DNA from 3 places in the Bradyrhizobium sp. CCGB01 genome. Region 1 is predicted to be linked to each of the others. Evidence: predicted binding sites of a transcription regulator. Region 1 holds the regulator's gene; each other region holds the start of a gene.
What was found. Region 1 encodes PhoB, which activates phosphate uptake and scavenging genes when phosphate is short. Its sites were predicted from a motif close to TGTCATNNANCTGTCAT; they were not measured.
Positions count from the first base shown of each region.

Region 1 (5,704 bases):
GGCGGCGATCGCGTCCGAATTCGCCGAAAGCGACGGCCTGCACCAGTCCGGCCTGATCCTGCTCGGTCTCCTGCTGTTCGTGCTGACGTTCTTCGTACTTGCGGCTGCCCGGCTGATGCTGATGCGGCTGGACCAGAAAGCGGGAAAGTAACATGAACCCGATCTATTCACGCCGCCGCCGCAAGGACATCGTGATCCGCGGGCTCTGCTTCGGCGCCGCCGCCTTTGGCGTCACCTGGCTCGCGCTGATCCTGGTCACGCTGCTCTACAACGGCCTTGCGGGTTTGAACCTCGAGATCTTCGTCGCGGACACTCCGCCTCCGGGTTCGACTGAAGGCGGCCTGCGCAACGCGATCGTCGGCTCGCTGATCATGACCGTGCTCGGTGTCGGCATCGGTGCGCCGCTCGGTCTGTTCGCCGGCACCTATCTCGCCGAGTACGGCCGCAACGACAAGCTGACCTCGGTGATCCGTTTCATCAACGACATCCTGCTTTCGGCGCCCTCGATCATCATCGGCCTGTTCATCTACGGTGCGGTGGTGGTGCCGATGCGCGGCTTCTCGGCGATCGCCGGCAGTCTCGCGCTCGCCGTCATCGTCATTCCGGTGGTCCTGCGTACGACCGAGGACATGCTGCTGCTGGTGCCGAACGCGCTGCGAGAGGCGGCGTCCGCGCTCGGCCTGCCGCGCTCGCTGGTGATCAAGCGCATCGCTTATCGTGCCGCGCGCTCCGGCCTCATCACCGGCGTGATGCTGGCCACCGCCCGCGTCGCCGGCGAGACCGCGCCGCTGCTCTTCACCGCGCTGTCGAACCAGTTCTTCAGCCTCGGCCTGAACAAGACGATGGCGAACCTGCCGGTCACCATCAACAACTTCGTGCAGAGCCCCTACGCCTACTGGAAGCAGCTCGCCTGGAGCGGCGCCTTGCTGATCACGTTGACCGTGCTTGCCCTGAACATTGGCGCGCGCCTCCTTAGCGCCGAGAGGACTGCAAAATGAGCGAAATGTCTGTTTCCGTCAGTACGCCCGCCGTTCAGCACGGCTCGCAGCCGCTGCCCGAGGCGCCCGCCAAGGTGACGGTTCGCAACCTCAACTTCTACTATGGCGAGCACCACGCGCTGAAGAACATTAACCTGGCGCTCGGCACCAACCGCGTCACGGCGTTCATCGGCCCGTCGGGTTGCGGCAAGTCGACCCTGCTGCGCATCTTCAACCGGATGTACGACCTCTATCCGGGCCAGCGCGTCACCGGCCAGCTCATGCTCGACCAGACCAACATCCTCGACCCCAAGCTCGACCTCAACCTGCTGCGCGCCCGCGTCGGCATGGTGTTCCAAAAGCCGACGCCGTTCCCGATGACGATCTACGAGAACATCGCGTTCGGCATCCGTCTCTACGAGAAGATCTCGAAGTCCGAGATGGACGACCGCGTCGAGAAGGCGCTGCGTGGCGGCGCGCTGTGGAACGAGGTCAAGGACAAGCTCAACGCCTCCGGCCTGTCGCTCTCCGGCGGCCAACAGCAGCGCCTCTGCATCGCCCGCACGGTCGCGGTGCGGCCCGAGGTCATCCTGTTCGACGAGCCCTGCTCGGCGCTCGACCCGATCTCGACCGCCAAGGTCGAGGAGCTGATCCAGGAGCTGTCCGAGAACTACACGATCGCGATCGTCACCCACAACATGCAGCAGGCGGCGCGCGTCTCCGACAAGACCGCCTTCATGTATCTCGGCGAGTTGATCGAGTTCGACGACACCAGCAAGATCTTCACGTCGCCGACCGACCGGCGCACGCAGGATTACATCACCGGCCGGTTCGGCTGAGGAGACGGGATATGGGTTCTGAACATACCGCAAAGGCCTTCGACACCGACCTCCAGGAACTCACCCGCCTGGTCGCGGAGATGGGCGGGATCGCCGAGCGCATGATCGTCGATTCCGTCGACGCGCTGATCCGCCGCGACGTCGCGCTCGGTCAGCGCGTCGTCGCCATCGATGCCGATCTCGACGCACTTCAGAAGAAGATCGAGGAGCGCGCCGTGCTGACCATCGCGCGCCGCCAGCCGATGGCTGTCGATTTGCGCGAAATCGTCGGCGCCATGCGCGTCGCGACCGATCTCGAGCGCATCGGCGACCTCGCCAAGAACATGGGCAAGCGCGTCGCGGCGCTGGAGACCGATTTCCATCCGCTCAAGCTGTTCCGCGGCCTCGAGCACATGACCGACCTCGTGCAGCAGCAGGTCAAGTCGGTGCTGGACGCCTATGCCGCGCACGACCTGCCGGCGGCGATGGCGGTGTGGAAGGGCGACGAGGAAGTCGACGCCATCTGCACCTCGCTGTTCCGCGAACTCCTCACCTACATGATGGAGGATCCGCGCAACATCTCGTTCTGCATCCATTTGATGTTCTGCGCCAAGAACATCGAGCGCATCGGCGACCACGCCACCAACATCGCCGAGACCGTGTTCTACATGATCGAGGGACAGGCGATCACCGACAAGCGGCCGAAGGGCGACATGACGACCTTCGCCACGACGGTTCCGAATACTTAAGGAGCGACGACCCGATGGGCGCACGCATTATGGTGGTTGAGGACGAGGAAGCTCTCACCGAGCTGCTTCGCTACAATCTCGAAGGCGACGGCTACGACGTCGAGACGGTGATGCGCGGCGACGACGCCGACACCCGTCTCAAGGAGCACATCCCCGATTTGATCGTGCTCGACTGGATGCTGCCGGGACTGTCCGGCATCGAGCTGTGCCGGCGGCTTCGTACCCGCCCGGAGACCAAGCAGCTCCCGATCATCATGCTCACCGCGCGCGGCGAGGAGAGCGAGCGGGTGCGCGGACTTGCGACCGGCGCCGACGACTACATCGTCAAGCCGTTTTCGGTGCCCGAGCTGCTGGCGCGCGTGAAGGGTCTGCTGCGGCGCGCAAGCCCGGAGCGGCTCGCAACCGTGCTCGCCTATGGCGACATCGAGCTCGACCGCGACAAGCGCCGCGTGGCGCGCTCGGGCCGGCCGATCGATCTTGGCCCGACCGAATATCGCCTGCTGGAGTTCTTCCTGGAGCATCCGGGCCGGGTGTTCTCGCGCGAGCAACTGCTCGACAGCGTCTGGGGCCGCGACATCTATATCGACGAGCGCACCGTGGACGTGCATATCGGCCGCTTGCGCAAGCTGCTCAATCTTGGCCGCGAGCAGGACCCGATCCGCACCGTCCGCGGCGCCGGCTATGCGCTCGATGATCGCTTTGCGAAGGCAGAGCAGGCGTAGGGTTTGCGAGCTGATTTAGCGATCCGCCGCTACAATTTCCGATGTCGTCCCGGCGAACGCCGGGACCCATAACCACGGGGAGTGGTGAGGCGAAGACTCGGAGTGACCACTTTGCGCGACAATTGCGCCCTGTGGTTATGGGTCCCTGCTTTCGCAGGGACGACGCCCATCTTGTGGAGCCGTCATCGCGTGACGGCTGCCGTCGTGATCTCAGAAAACTCTCAGCGCGGACCCGGCTTCGCCGGCGCGCGCCTGCGATCCGCTGCGGGCTGATACGCCACGCGCGAGTGCTGGGCGCAGTAGGGCAGGCCGGAGAGCGCCTTGCCGCCGCAGAAGAAGAAATCCGGGCTCGAGGGATCGCCGACCGGCCAGTGGCAGGTCGCCTCGTTCAGCTCCAGCAGCGACAGTCGCTGGCTCATCGGCACCACGTTGTCGTAGGTGACCGGTTCGGCCTCGACCTCGACCTCGAAGGCCTGCGCCAGCGCGGTGTTGCCGCGCGCGATCGGCCGGCTCACCCGCATCATGTGCTGCGCGGGACGCGCCTTGCGCGGCCGGGGCGCTGCGGACGAGGGGCTCTTGGCGCGGCCGGACAGGCCGAGCCGGTGCACCTTGCCGATCACCGCGTTGCGGGTCACGTTGCCAAGCTCAGCGGCGATCTGGCTGGCCGAAAGTCCGGCCTCCCAGAGCTTTTTCAGCTGCTCGACGCGATCATCTGACCAGGTCAAAACCGTCATTGCACCCTTTCCTCCGCCGGCGCCTGCCATCCTGGGGCCGCACAGCGAATGCCTAAGCTTCGAAAAACCCGTGCCGTCAGAATCCCTTAAGGCTCGCCGGGCGCGCCAGATGCGCCCGAACGCTTACGCCGGTACATGAGGACTTAGAGGATCAGAACTGCTGCACGAGATGTCGTATCTGACAAGCCAAACGCTACAATATGGCGTGACTCACGCGCAAGAGTCCGCCGACTCGCTTCCACATGTTCCGTGGCGAAAATACGCAAAATCGCCACCGCAAGACTACGGATTAAGCATTTCGCGAGGCTTTCCGGGCGGCATTGACACCCGTTTCACCAGGCATAAGATGGTTGCGCGTGCCGCCCTTAAAAGGCGGCACGTTTCGTTTTCCGGGCCGGTCAATGGTGCGTTGCGCAATGCACGCTCACACCGTCCGCAACAATCAAGTGATCGTCATGACTAACAGCGCAGCGCCGCATTTGCTCCCCGTTTTCGCCAGGTCCGACCTCGGTTTCGAGCGCGGCGAAGGCTGCTGGCTGATCGCGACCAACGGCGAGCGTTATCTCGATTTCACCTCGGGCGTGGCGGTGAATGCGCTCGGCCATGCGCATCCGGTGTTGGTCAAGGCGTTGCAGGAGCAGGCCACCAAGCTCTGGCACATGTCGAACCTGTTCCAGAGCCCGGATGGCGAGAAGCTTGCGGCGCGTCTGTGCAACGAAAGCTTCGCGGACTTCGTGTTCTTCTGCAATTCCGGCGCTGAAGCGCTGGAGGGTGTGATCAAGCTGGTCCGCCATCATCACTTCTCCATGGGGCATCCGGAACGTTATCGCATCATCACCTTCGAAGGCGCCTTCCACGGCCGCACATTGGCAACGCTGGCTGCGACGGGATCTGCAAAATATCTCGAAGGTTTTGGTCCGCCGATGGACGGTTTCGACCAGATCCCGCACGGCGACATCGAGGCCGTGAAGAAGGCGATTGGTCCGCAGACCGCCGGCATCCTGATCGAGCCGATCCAGGGCGAGGGCGGCGTGCGTTCGGCGACGCCCTCCTTCCTCAAGGCGCTGCGCCAGCTCTGCGACGAGAAGGGCCTGCTGCTCGCGTTCGACGAGGTGCAGACCGGCATGGGCCGCACCGGCGATCTCTTCGCGCACAGGCGCACCGGCGTCACACCTGACGTCATGTCGCTGGCGAAGGCGCTCGGCGGCGGCTTTCCGATCGGCGCGGTGCTGGCGACTGCGGATGCGGCTTCCGGCATGGGGCCCGGCTCGCACGGCTCGACCTTCGGCGGCAACCCGCTGGCGATCTCGGCTGCGAACGCCGTGCTCGACGTCATGCTCAAGCCCGGCTTCTTCGATCACGTGCAGAAGATGTCGCTGCTGCTCAAGCAGAAGCTCGCCTCCGTGATCGACCGTCATCCCGACGTCGTCAGCGAAGTGCGCGGCGAAGGCCTCCTGATCGGCATCAAGGCCGTGGTGCCCTCCGGCGATCTCGTCGCGGCGCTGCGCGACCAGAAACTGCTCACGGTCGGTGCCGGCGACAATGTCGTGCGTTTCCTGCCGCCCTTGATCGTCAGCGAAGCCGAGATCGAGGACAGCGTCGGGCGGCTCGAACGCGCCTGCACTGCGCTTGCGGGCACCAAGCGGGCGGCAAGCTGATGAGTAACTCCCCCAAGCACTTCCTCGATATCAACGAGCTGCCGCT
Region 1 covers NZ_JANADK010000001.1:9,020,825-9,026,528, reverse strand. The annotation lists gene pstC (phosphate ABC transporter permease subunit PstC) at 1-151, shown strand, start outside; gene pstA (phosphate ABC transporter permease PstA) at 153-998, shown strand; gene pstB (phosphate ABC transporter ATP-binding protein PstB) at 995-1,816, shown strand; gene phoU (phosphate signaling complex protein PhoU) at 1,828-2,544, shown strand; gene phoB (phosphate regulon transcriptional regulator PhoB) at 2,559-3,266, shown strand; gene NLM25_RS42530 (GcrA family cell cycle regulator) at 3,488-4,000, opposite strand; gene NLM25_RS42525 (aspartate aminotransferase family protein) at 4,456-5,658, shown strand; gene argF (ornithine carbamoyltransferase) at 5,658-5,704, shown strand, end outside.

Region 2 (5,704 bases), 4.6 Mb from region 1:
GTCCAGCCGACCAGCTTGTCGAGATCGGCATCGACCGACAGATCGAGCCGGCCGAAATGGATGGCGCCGCGCTTCACGCCGCCTGAAACGTTGGCGATGTTGTCCGCGATATAGGTCGCGCCGAAATTCAGGCCCTTGTTGGCGAGGCCGTCATGCCACTCGTTGAACCATTTCGGAAACAGCCATTCGGCCGCGCTCTCGTCCTTAGCGCCGGCGAGCGCACGCGTGCTCGCTGTTGCCGAGGCGAGCGCAATCGCGATCGCCAGAGATTTATGGATACTCCAACTCACGATCAACGCACGCTATTTGAAGATGCCCGTGCGCCGCATGAACAGATAGGCCGCGGCGACCGACGAGGCCATCAAGAGCGCCGCCCAGAGAAATCCGCTCTCGACATCGGTCAGCGGCAAGCCCTTGGTGTTCATGCCGAAGATGCCGGTGATCAGGGTCGGCGGCAGCAACAGCGAGGTCACGATCGAGAGCGTGTGGAGGTGGCGGTTGCTCTCCTCCTCGTTCTTGAAGCGCAGCTCCTCCTCGAGCAGGCGGCTGCGTTCGCGGAGCTCGACGATGTCGTGGTCGAGCCCGTCCAGCCGCTGCGCCAGCTTGCCGGCGTGGATGCGCAAGGCCGGCGAGAGATGATCGGTGTTCTTCTGATCGAGGCGGTGGAACAGCACGCGCAGGCCGGTGAGCTGACGATGCAGCCTGACGCAGGTCCGGCGCAGCCGGCCGAGATTGCGGCGCATCTCCGGCTTGGCGTCGTCGGCCAAAATCCGTTCCTCGATGTCGTCGATCTCCTGGCCGAGCTTGTCCGCCATCCGGTCCAGCGTGTCGGCGACCTCGTCGACGATCTTTTCCAGGAGGTGGGCGACATTGTCGACGCGGTAGCCGCCTTCGAGCACCCGGCGCGTCGCATCCGCCGAGCACAGCGCCTGATGGCGGCCACTGACGAGAAGATGCTCGGTCATGGCGAAACGCAGGAACGCGGTCTCCTCCGTTGCGCTGTCGATATCGCGCACGAGATCGGAGAAGACGCCGTAGACGCAGTGGTCGATGACGTGAAGCTGCTGGAACGTGTCGTTGGACAGCAAGAGGTCGCGCGCAAGCGGTGGCAGGCTCGATTCCGCGATCCACGGCCGCACGCGCGCATCGGTCAGGTTGAAATGCAGCCAGAGCCGGCCGTCATGGCTGAACTCGACCGGCCGGTCGATCGGCAGCGGCTCGGCGCTGCCGTCACTGTGCAGGCGGAACGCCCAGACGAGGCCGGGAACGGCAGGCACGGAATCCGATATCGCGCTGACGAGCTTCGCCGGCTCAGCCATGGCCAACCCCAACCGTCAACAGATGCCCCGCTCCGGAAGCTGGCTGACGGCACCTTCCGGACCTCTCAGGTACTCAATTACGGCTTTGTTACAGTTTGATGATGGCGCCTACTCCGCCGCCAGCCCGGTCAAAGCCGCCGCCTCGGCCTCCTTGACATAGTCGTGCACGACACGGCCGAACGGCAGCGTCAGATCGGCGATGTAGTGATGCGCGCCGAGGCAACGGCGAACCGGGAAATCCGCGACCGGCGCATTCACATGCGGCACCAGATGCAGCCGGCCGGGACCCATCCAGGAGCCCTTCGGCACGATGTCGACGAGGTTGATCGCGACGAGCTGGCAGATCTCGAGCCGGCCATCGACGCCGGGGATCATCTTCAGATTGATCTGCGTCTTCGACAGCGTGGCGCGGGTGAGATCGCCGTTGCCGGCCATGCTCTCGTGCTTGTAGCCCATCGTGCCCATGGCGACGAGCTGGCCGGCATATTCCAGCGTGCCCGTCAGCGTGTCCTTGACGATCTCGAGCTTGGGATGAGCGTATTTCTTGGGGAAGCCCCAGATCTCGCGGCCCGCCGCGATCGGCGGATCATCGTCCAGATACATCTGCGAGACGAAATTGACCTCCTCGCCGTTGAGGCGCGCGGGGATGACGAGACCGGACTCGGTGTAGCTGCCGAAGCCGGAGGAATCCGGCATCTTGATCCACTCGTAATGCACGATCGGCTGGTCGATCGGCTCCAGCGGCTCAGGCAGGCCGGCGCGGATCAGCTCCGGATCGGTCTCGTAAGTGATGACGAGGAATTCGCGGTTGACGAAGCGATAAGGCCCGGCCGGATAGCTCGGCCCTGCCGCCGGCATGGACGGAAGTCTCAGCAAATCTTCCCTGCGCATCGCTGGTCTCCTGTGTGATGTCTGTGACGCTCGCTTCAGGCCCGATGCAAATTGCTAGCCGCGGTCATTGACTGCGATGTGAAGGATTTCCGTCAGGCCCGCGAACCCGCCACCATTCTTGCGGCGGTTGACCTGCATGCAGACGATGCATCGGCGCCAACCTTGTCATCACGCCGTCACCACGCGACGCAATCGTTTGGGGATAGGCAGGAGGCATCGCCATGGACGCCCGCACGTCGCAACCGACTTACCAGACCCATCAGCCTCCCGCGCGGGGCTGGCGGCCCGAGCGCTGCGACCGTGTTGCGCTGGTGCTGCAAGGCGGCGGCGCGCTCGGCGCCTACCAGGCCGGCGTCTACCAGGCGCTGCACGAGGCCGGCATCGAGCCCGACTGGGTCTGCGGCGTCTCGATCGGCGCGATCAACTCCGCCATCATCGCCGGCAACAAGCCGGAGAAGCGGCTGGATGCGCTGCGCATCTTCTGGGAGCGCATCACCAACCGCAAGATCTGGCACTACACGCCGGACGGCGACGTCTTCCGCCAGTGGCGCAATCTCTATAGCTCCTGGATGACGTCGGCGATGGGCCAGCCGGGCTTCTTCACGCCGCACCAGGTCAATCCCTGGTTCAGCCCGGTCGGCGCGCGGACCGCGACCAGCTATTACGACACGATGCCTTTGAAGGAGAGCCTGCTGGAGCTCGTCGACTTCGACCTCATCAACGAGAAGAAGGTCCGCTTCGCGGTCGGCGCCGTGAACGTGCTCTCCGGCAACTTCATCTATTTCGACAACGCCCACGACGAGATCGAGCCGGAGCACATCATGGCCTCCGGCGCCCTGCCCCCGGCGCTGCCGATGGTGCGGATCGGCACCGATCATTTCTGGGACGGTGGCATCGTCTCCAACACGCCGCTGCAGCATCTGCTCGACCAGGAGGACGCGCTCAATTCGCTGGTGTTCCAGGTCGACCTGTTCAGCGCGCGCGGCGTGCTGCCGCGCTCGATCCAGGACGTGATGGCCCGCCACAAGGACATCATGTATTCCTCGCGCACGCGCCACAACACCGACGTCTACCGCCGCACGCACAATCTCAAGGTCCTGCTCTACAAGGCCCTGGCGAAGCTGCCGGACGAGCAGCTCTCCGAGGAGGACCGCAAGCTGAAGGCGAGCCTGCGCCGCATGCCGGAGATCGCGATCCTGCATCTTATCTACCAGCAGAAGGCCTATGAGGGCGATGCCAAGGACCACGAATTCTCGGGCACTTCGATGCGCGAGCACTGGACAAGCGGCTACGAGGACACCAAGCGCACCCTGAAGCGCCGCGACTGGATCAAGATGCCCGACGAAGGCATGGGGCTCGTGGTGCACGACGTGCACCGGGAGACGGAGAGCGCGTAAGGCACGCCGCGGGAGGGTGCTCAGGACAAAAGCCGCGAAAACAACCCCATGCACAGTAGACGGGGCTTGGCCGATCAATGACTTAGGACGCGGACTCTTAACGCAGCAATCGTGGAGCCGCGTTCAATGCTCGTAGCGGAAAGTGATTTGCTAAGCTATTCTTGTCGGGTCGTGGGAGCACACGATGTCGAAAGCAATTGCTGTCCTGGGCTCCGCTCTGTTCTTCGTCATTGCACCGTTGGTGCTGGCAGGCTTCATCCCCTGGTGGGTCACGGAGTGGGAATTTCGGCCAGCTTTTTTCGGCGTCGATCTAACCCGCATCCTCGGCGGCATATTGATCATCGTCGGAGTGCCCGGACTTGTGGATTCATTTGCCCGTTTTGCGCTGCAGGGGCTGGGGACGCCCGCCCCGATCGCTCCGACACAAAAGCTCGTAGTGACTGGCCTTTATCGCTACGTGCGAAATCCGATCTACATCGCGGTCGTCGCGGTCATTTTTGGTCAGGCCATTTTGTTTGGTGACTGGCGTCTCCTCTGGTACGGCGCGCTACTCTGGCTCTTTTTTCATCTCTTTGTGGTGATGTACGAAGAACCGACGCTCGAGCAAACATTCGGCACGGAATACGAGAGCTTTCGGACCAATGTGCCGCGCTGGATTCCGCGGTTGACGCCATGGCGAGCCGCATAAAGGAATTTTCGCTGAAGCGAATTTCTCTCAAAATGCCGGACGCAGCAACCTAGCAGCATCCGGTTTGATCAACCGCGTTCCGCGGAGCTAACAGGTCTTCTGCTGCAAGTGCTGCACACAGGTGCAGGTCTTCGCCGCCGGATATTTCACGTCGTAATAGGGAGGAGACAACGTGGTCGGGCCGTTCGTCGAGCAGCGTGGAAACAGGTAATAGCTGTCGGACAGCTTCACCTTGCCGGCGATCGTAAAGCCGAGGTTGGGCGCGTAGTCGTAGGACACCTCGCTCAGGATGAGCGAGATATTGGCATTGCTGGTACCGCCCGGCGCGGTAAAGGACGACAGGGTCATCTGCTCACCGACGGTTCTCTCCCCCGACGTCTTCGTCGACTTGCTCCATTGCACCGTCGCGTTGCCACTGCTGTCGGTCGAGACCTCCGAGACTGTGATCGTCATCAAGGAGGTGGTGCCGTTCATGATGGGATACGGAGCCATGATGGCGGTCGCCGCAGCGAGAATACCGTCCATCTGGGTCGACGTGACGGCCGTGTTCTGCGAGATCATGTCGGCAACGCTGTGCGCGGTCGCGCTGACCTTGACGTTCATCGCCAGCCCGTTCCCGAGTTCGACGCCGCCGACATAGAGCACCAGCATGAATGGCGTCACGATGGCGAACTCCGTCGCTGCAACAGCGCGTACATCGGTCAACATCTGCCGAGCGCGAGACGACAGGGCGGAGATCATCAGGTAGCTCCTGGCTCGTTCTGGAACGCGGCGGATGACATCAGCAGCCGGTTGCCATTGGTAAGGTTCGAGAGATTGAAGCCGAGCGGCCCGAGCACGACCGGCCAGACGTACATGACGCGGAGAACGACGATATCGCCGGCGTCGCCCGGATTGTACTGCCAGGTATTGGTCACATTGCCCTTGCTGTCGAAGGTCAGCGTCGGCGTTGCCGTGTTCGTGGAAGACCAGGACGTCGCGACCTGCATGTCGATCATCAGGCCGTTGCAATTGAACAGGATCACGATCTGATCGCAGACCTTCTGCTTGAAGGTAGCCTGATTCATCTGCGCCGACTGAACCTGCCCCGTCAAGACGAGGCGCGCCGACTGGCGCACCACGGATTCGAGCATCTGCTGGGCAAAGAAAACCAGAAACGTCTGAATGAGCGCGATGATGAGGGCGAGGAACGGCGCAGCGACGAGCGCGAATTCGACGGCGGTGGCTCCGCTGTCATTGCCGGCGAACGCGGCGCAGCGGTTGCGGCGTCTTTTCGTTGTTGCGGCGGATCCGAGCATGGCCCCTTCCTTACTGCACGAGGCTGGCCGTGCTGGACGCAACCTTGATGAAGAGGTTGGTCAGCGCCGCGGAAATGTCGCCACCTGTCTGCACGCTCGCATAAAGGCCGG
Region 2 covers NZ_JANADK010000001.1:4,452,961-4,458,664, reverse strand. The annotation lists gene NLM25_RS20305 (carbohydrate porin) at 1-290, opposite strand, end outside; gene NLM25_RS20300 (transporter) at 303-1,319, opposite strand; gene NLM25_RS20295 (acetoacetate decarboxylase) at 1,428-2,210, opposite strand; gene NLM25_RS20290 (patatin-like phospholipase family protein) at 2,432-3,607, shown strand; gene NLM25_RS20285 (isoprenylcysteine carboxylmethyltransferase family protein) at 3,792-4,295, shown strand; gene NLM25_RS20280 (TadE/TadG family type IV pilus assembly protein) at 4,383-5,036, opposite strand; gene NLM25_RS20275 (TadE/TadG family type IV pilus assembly protein) at 5,036-5,593, opposite strand; gene NLM25_RS20270 (TadE/TadG family type IV pilus assembly protein) at 5,604-5,704, opposite strand, start outside.
Region 2: the regulator PhoB is predicted to act here: its motif matches at 2,374-2,390, upstream of NLM25_RS20295 (acetoacetate decarboxylase).

Region 3 (5,704 bases), 8.8 Mb from region 1:
GACTGTCCTTCGACAAGCGCATCGCCGCGGTGTTCGTGGCCTCTTCGGTCGTCGTGTTCGCCCTGCTCCGCGGCATTGCCGCCTTGCTGATGGGAATCGCGCGGCGGCTGCCGCGCACCCGCCTGCCGATGCTGCGGCTTGCGATCGCCAACATCCACCGGCCGGGCGCGCTGACGCCTTCCGTCGTGCTGTCGCTCGGGCTCGGGCTCGCGGTGCTCGTCACCATCACCCAGATCGACGGCAATCTGCGCCGGCAATTCCTCGCGGCATTGCCGGACCGCGCGCCGTCGTTCTTCTTCATCGACATCCCGAGCACGCAGGCCGAGCAGTTCGACGGCTATCTGCGCCAGATCGCGCCGGGCGCGACGGTCGAGGACGTGCCGATGCTGCGCGGGCGCATCGTCGGTGCGCGCGGCGTCCGCGCCGAGGAGCTCAAGCCCACCACCGATTCGGAGTGGGTGCTGCAAAGCGACCGCGGCCTGACCTATACCGCGGAGCTGCCGAAGGGCTCCAAGGTGGTCGAAGGCGAATGGTGGAAGGCCGACTATTCCGGCCCGCCGCTGGTCTCGATTGAGAAGAAGATCGCCGACGGGCTCGCCCTCAAGCTCGGCGACGAGGTCGTGGTCAACGTGCTCGGCCGCGACATCCCGGCCAGAATCGGCAATCTGCGCACCATCGACTGGCAGGGGATGGGCATCAATTTCGTTCTCGTGTTCTCGCCGAACGCCTTCAAGGGCGCTCCGCACACCCATATCGCGACGCTGACCGAGGCCGGCGGCGATGCGGCCGGCGACGGCAGGATCATCAGGCAAGTCGCCGACACCTATCCGATGGTGACGAGCGTGCGCGTGCGCGAGGTGATGGAGACGGTCGGCTCGGTCGTGACCAATCTGGCGCTGGCGATCCGCGGCGCCAGCGCGATCACCCTGATCTCGGCGATCCTGGTGCTGGGCGGGGCACTCGCCGCCGGCCACCGCCACCGGGTCTACGATGCCGTGATCCTCAAGACCCTGGGCGCGACCCGGCTGCGGCTGCTCGGCGCCTATGCCCTCGAATACCTGCTGATTGGCCTCGCCACCGCGGTGTTCGGCGTGATCGCCGGCAGCATCGCGGCCTGGATGATCGTGACGCGGCTGATGACGCTGACGTTCGTCTGGCAGGCCGGCAGCGCGGCCGGCGTGGTCGCGGCCGCCCTGGTCGTCACGGTCGGACTTGGGCTCGCCGGGACGCTGCTGGCTTTGAACAAAAAGCCCGCCACGGTGTTGCGGAATTTGTGACAAATGGTAGCGGGTAGCCGCGCAATGTCGGAATTGCACGATTCCAGCGATTAACCACGCCTGCTCGTCAGGATTGCGGGCGAGGGCGACATTCAGCCGCGCGTGGACGGTTGCAGCGAATGTGTTAGTTTCCCACATATCCAATGGGTTCGGACCCCCGATTGTGAGCCAAATTTAATGTCGGCGCACACCGGTATCCGAGATAGAATTTGACGAACCGGCGGCATGGCGACCCTCATGCCGGACCGGGCCAACCAACGGGAATTCGACCATGTCGGACCTAGACCGTAACTACGCTTCTCCTTTCGGCAGGGCCGCCGGGCGTGTTGACGCCGCGACGGTCGATGCCGGCCTGCGCGCCTACATGCTGCGCATCTACAATTACATGAGCATCGGCCTGGCCATCACCGGCCTTGCCGCGCTTGGCGTCTATATGGCCGCCGTGACCGACGTTCCGACCCCGGAAGCGGTCCGCGTCGGCAAGCTGTTCCTGACGCCGTTTGGCTACGCGATGTTCGTCAGCCCCCTGAAGTGGCTGTTCATGCTCGCGCCGCTCGCAATGGTGTTCGTGATCTCGGCGGGCATCAACCGTCTCGCCCCCTCGACCGCGCAGATCCTGTTCTGGGTGTTCGCGGCGCTGATGGGCATCTCGCTGTCGTCGATCTTCCTGGTGTTCACGCACACCTCGATCGTGCGGGTGTTCTTCATCACGGCCGCCACGTTCGGTGCACTGAGCCTGTACGGCTACAGCACCAAGCGTGACCTGAGCGGGATGAGCTCGTTCCTGTTCATGGGCCTGATCGGCATCATCATCGCCAGCCTGGTGAACCTGTTCCTGGGCAGCTCGCTGCTCCAGTTCATCGTGTCGGTGGTTGGCGTGCTGGTGTTCGCGGGCCTCACCGCCTGGGACACCCAGCGGCTGAAGAACGACTACATCTACGGCTACGCTTCGGCCGGCGGTGAAATCGCAGAGCGTGCGGCCATCACCGGCGCCCTGTCGCTGTACCTGAACTTCATCAACCTGTTCACGCTGCTCCTGCAGCTCCTCGGCCAGCGCGACTAAGCGCTGGACCTGAGGGAACGGACGCAAACCCCGGCCGGGAGGCCGGGGTTTTTGTTTGGGCCGGGGCTCGTCCCACACGCGCCGTCATTGCGAGGAGCCCTTGCGACGACGCAAGCCAGAGTCCCACCGCGGATGCATCTCTGGATTGCTTCGTTGCGCTCGCAATGACGGGGGTGGAGGCGCCGGTGGGCCTTCCAGCGGCCGCGGGAAGGCTCTAATCTTCCCCTATGTCCGCACCTGAAATCAGGCCTACAACCGAGGCCGACCTTCCCGCCATCACCGCCATCTACCAGCAGGCCGTCCGCGAGGGCACCGCGACGTTCGAGCTGGAGCCGCCCGACCTCACTGAAATGACGCGCCGCTACCGCGCGCTGGTCGATGGCGGCTATCCCTATTTCGTCGCCATCCTCGACGGTCGCGTGGCCGGCTACGCCTATGCCGGCGCCTACCGGCCGCGGCCGGCCTACCGCTTCACGGTCGAGAACTCGATCTATCTCGACCCCAGCTTCCACCGCCGCGGCATCGGCTCGTTGCTGCTGGACCGGCTGGTCACGGAATGCGAGGCGCGCGGCTTCCGCCAGATGATCGCGGTGATCGGCGATTCCGCCAATGCCGGCTCGATCGGCGTGCACACGCGCGGCGGCTTCAAGATGATCGGCACGCATCCCAGTGTCGGGCTGAAATTCGGCCGCTGGCTGGACACGGTGATGATGCAGCGCGACCTCGGCGAGGGCGCGAGCACGGTGCCGGGGAAGTAGGGGCGGTCTCGTAGCCCGGGTGAGCGCAGCGATACCCGGGAACGCTGCAAGCAAGGTCCCGGATGTCGCTTCGCTCATCCGGGCTACGGACGGCGGCTACACCACCGCCAGCTTCCGATCGATCACCAGCAGCACGCGCTCGAGCTCGTGGCCGCGGCGCAGGATCAGGCCGGTCGCGGAGATCACGCTGTACATGCCCTGCTTGCGCGCGAGGCGCGGGTCTTTCTCGATGCGATAGATCGGCACCTCCGAGGCGCGGCGGAACACCGAGAACACGGCGCGGTCCTTCAGGAAGTCGATGGCATAGTCGCGCCACTCGCCGTCGGCGACCATGCGGCCGTAGAGATTGAGGATGCGGTGCAGTTCGAGCCGGTTGAACGTCACCCGGTTCGGCTGGGCGTTCGCAGCGGCGGGGTGCGCCACTGCACGCTGTCCGCTCGGATCGGCATCCTCCGACGTCACACCCATGGCGGCTCCTGTCGCATCAGCATGATCGCGCCCGCGAAGACCGTCCCCGGAACCGCGGATCATGACAGTTGCATGATTGCGCCAACCGTTCCGCACCGCAAGGGGCTCCCTTACTCAACTCATTGAATCGGGTGCGAATCGGAGCACACGCAGGAGTGGAACTCTGTCGCGACGAACCGTCACGGGATCGTTAGAAGGAATCATAGTATCGCCTCTTTTCCGCCAAGCGCCTGCCGCCCTGCATTGCGAAAAGACTTGTGTGCGTTGACCCGGTCCTTTCGGTTCCGGATTCCTCAGCCCCCAGCCCCCCGGGGCCGTCAGGATCGGGTCTGTACGCGCGACAAGGAGGGCCAACGCAAGTTGGTCCTTTTTTGTTTGTGGCTGGATGTTTCCTGCACGACGCACCCTTCTTCGAACATCCGCGCGAAAACTTTCTCCCCTCATCCTGAGGAGCCGCGAAGCGGCGTCTCGAAGGATCGAGGCCGCGCGGCATCAGCGGGGCCTGCATGGTTCGAGACGGCGCTGACGCGCCTCCTCACCATGAGGATTTAGACCGTGTTTGCGTCGGGAGATGAGAAGGGGTCGCTTCAGTGCAGCGACGTGTACGCCGCGCCGAGCATCGCGCCCGGCTTTTCACGGTTGCCGTCCTGGACATAGACCACAGCGCCGTCGACGCCGTCGCGCGTGAGATTTTCCAGCGGTACCGTCCAGCTTTCCGGACGTCCGTTCCAGTCGCCGACCTTGAGTAGATTGCGCACGACGTTGTGATAGGTGAGCTGCTGTCCGCGATTTTCGCCACGGCTGATCTCGATCGGCACCGATTTCGTGATCGAGCAGATCCAGACCTCGCCGTGCGAGACCGCCGGCTCCTTGCTCTCCGCCACCGAGACATTGATGTGCTTGCCCGCAAGCGACATCGTCACCGGCACGCTCATCACGCCCATGCCCTTGTCGGTCTTGCCGATCGCGCTCTCGATGCCGGCGCGATCGCTGCCGATGACATGCGTGGAACCGTTGACCACGACTTGCGGCGTATAGACCTCGCGGTCGCCGCGCATGCGCGAATAGGCGCGCTGCCGCGCCGAGAAGCGCGAATCCGCAAGCGTGTCCTTCCAGCCGAGATAGTCCCAATAGTCGATCGGCATGCTCAGCGCGATGATCGACGGGTCGTTGGAAAGATCGCCGATGACCTTGTCGGCGGGCGGGCAGGAGGAGCAGCCCTGCGAGGTGAAAAGCTCGACCACGGCGCGGGGATCAGCCTCGGCGGGGCGGATGACGGCGACGATTGCGCAGATCCCAAGTGCTCCCGACCAGAGGGCACCGGACCAGCGCGAAACCAGATGAGAAGCCGTCATTGTTGTCATGTCGAACGCCGCACACCATTGCTCGTGAAGGGAAATCTTATCGCCTGATGGTCACCGTAGTCTTACGGGGCGCAGCACATTCATCCGTCCAGGCAACCGTCCAAGGGGAGGTTTTCCGCCGGGCGGGCCCACAGAAGCATGCCGCAAACGCGCGAAGGCGGCCTTTTGATAGGCCGCCTTCGTTTAACCTTCTACTCACGTCGCGGTGAGCCACCGTTCACAAATTCGCGCTTAGGCCGCGAGCTTGCGCAGCACGTAGTGCAGGATGCCGCCGTTCCGGTAGTAGTCGAGCTCGTCCAGCGTATCGATGCGGCAAAGCAGCGAAACGCGCTGCAACGAGCCGTCACCCGAGACGATCTCCGCGGTCAGCTTCTGACGCGGCTTCAGGTCGCCGACGAGGCCGCGCAGCGTGACCTTCTCGTCGCCCTTCAGGCCCAGCGACGACCATGAGGTGCCTTCCTCGAAGGTCAGCGGCAGCACGCCCATGCCGACCAGGTTGGAGCGGTGGATGCGCTCGAAGCTCTGGCAGATCACGGCGCGCACGCCGAGCAGACGCGTGCCCTTCGCGGCCCAGTCGCGCGAGGAGCCGTTGCCGTATTCGGCGCCGGCGAACACCACCAGCGGCACCTGCTCCTGCTGGTACTTCATCGCCGCGTCGTAGATCGACATCTGCTCGCCGTCGGGCCAGTGCTTGGTGAGACCGCCCTCGGGAATGTTGCCGTCCGCGCCCTTCAGCATGAAGTTCTTGATGCGGATGTTGGCGAAGGTGCCGCG
Region 3 covers NZ_JANADK010000001.1:175,966-181,669, forward strand. The annotation lists gene NLM25_RS00725 (ABC transporter permease) at 1-1,277, shown strand, start outside; gene NLM25_RS00730 (Bax inhibitor-1/YccA family protein) at 1,549-2,340, shown strand; gene NLM25_RS00735 (GNAT family N-acetyltransferase) at 2,568-3,098, shown strand; gene NLM25_RS00740 (DUF2794 domain-containing protein) at 3,195-3,566, opposite strand; gene NLM25_RS00745 (thioredoxin family protein) at 4,154-4,930, opposite strand; gene acnA (aconitate hydratase AcnA) at 5,162-5,704, opposite strand, start outside.
Region 3: the regulator PhoB is predicted to act here: its motif matches at 3,628-3,644, upstream of NLM25_RS00740 (DUF2794 domain-containing protein).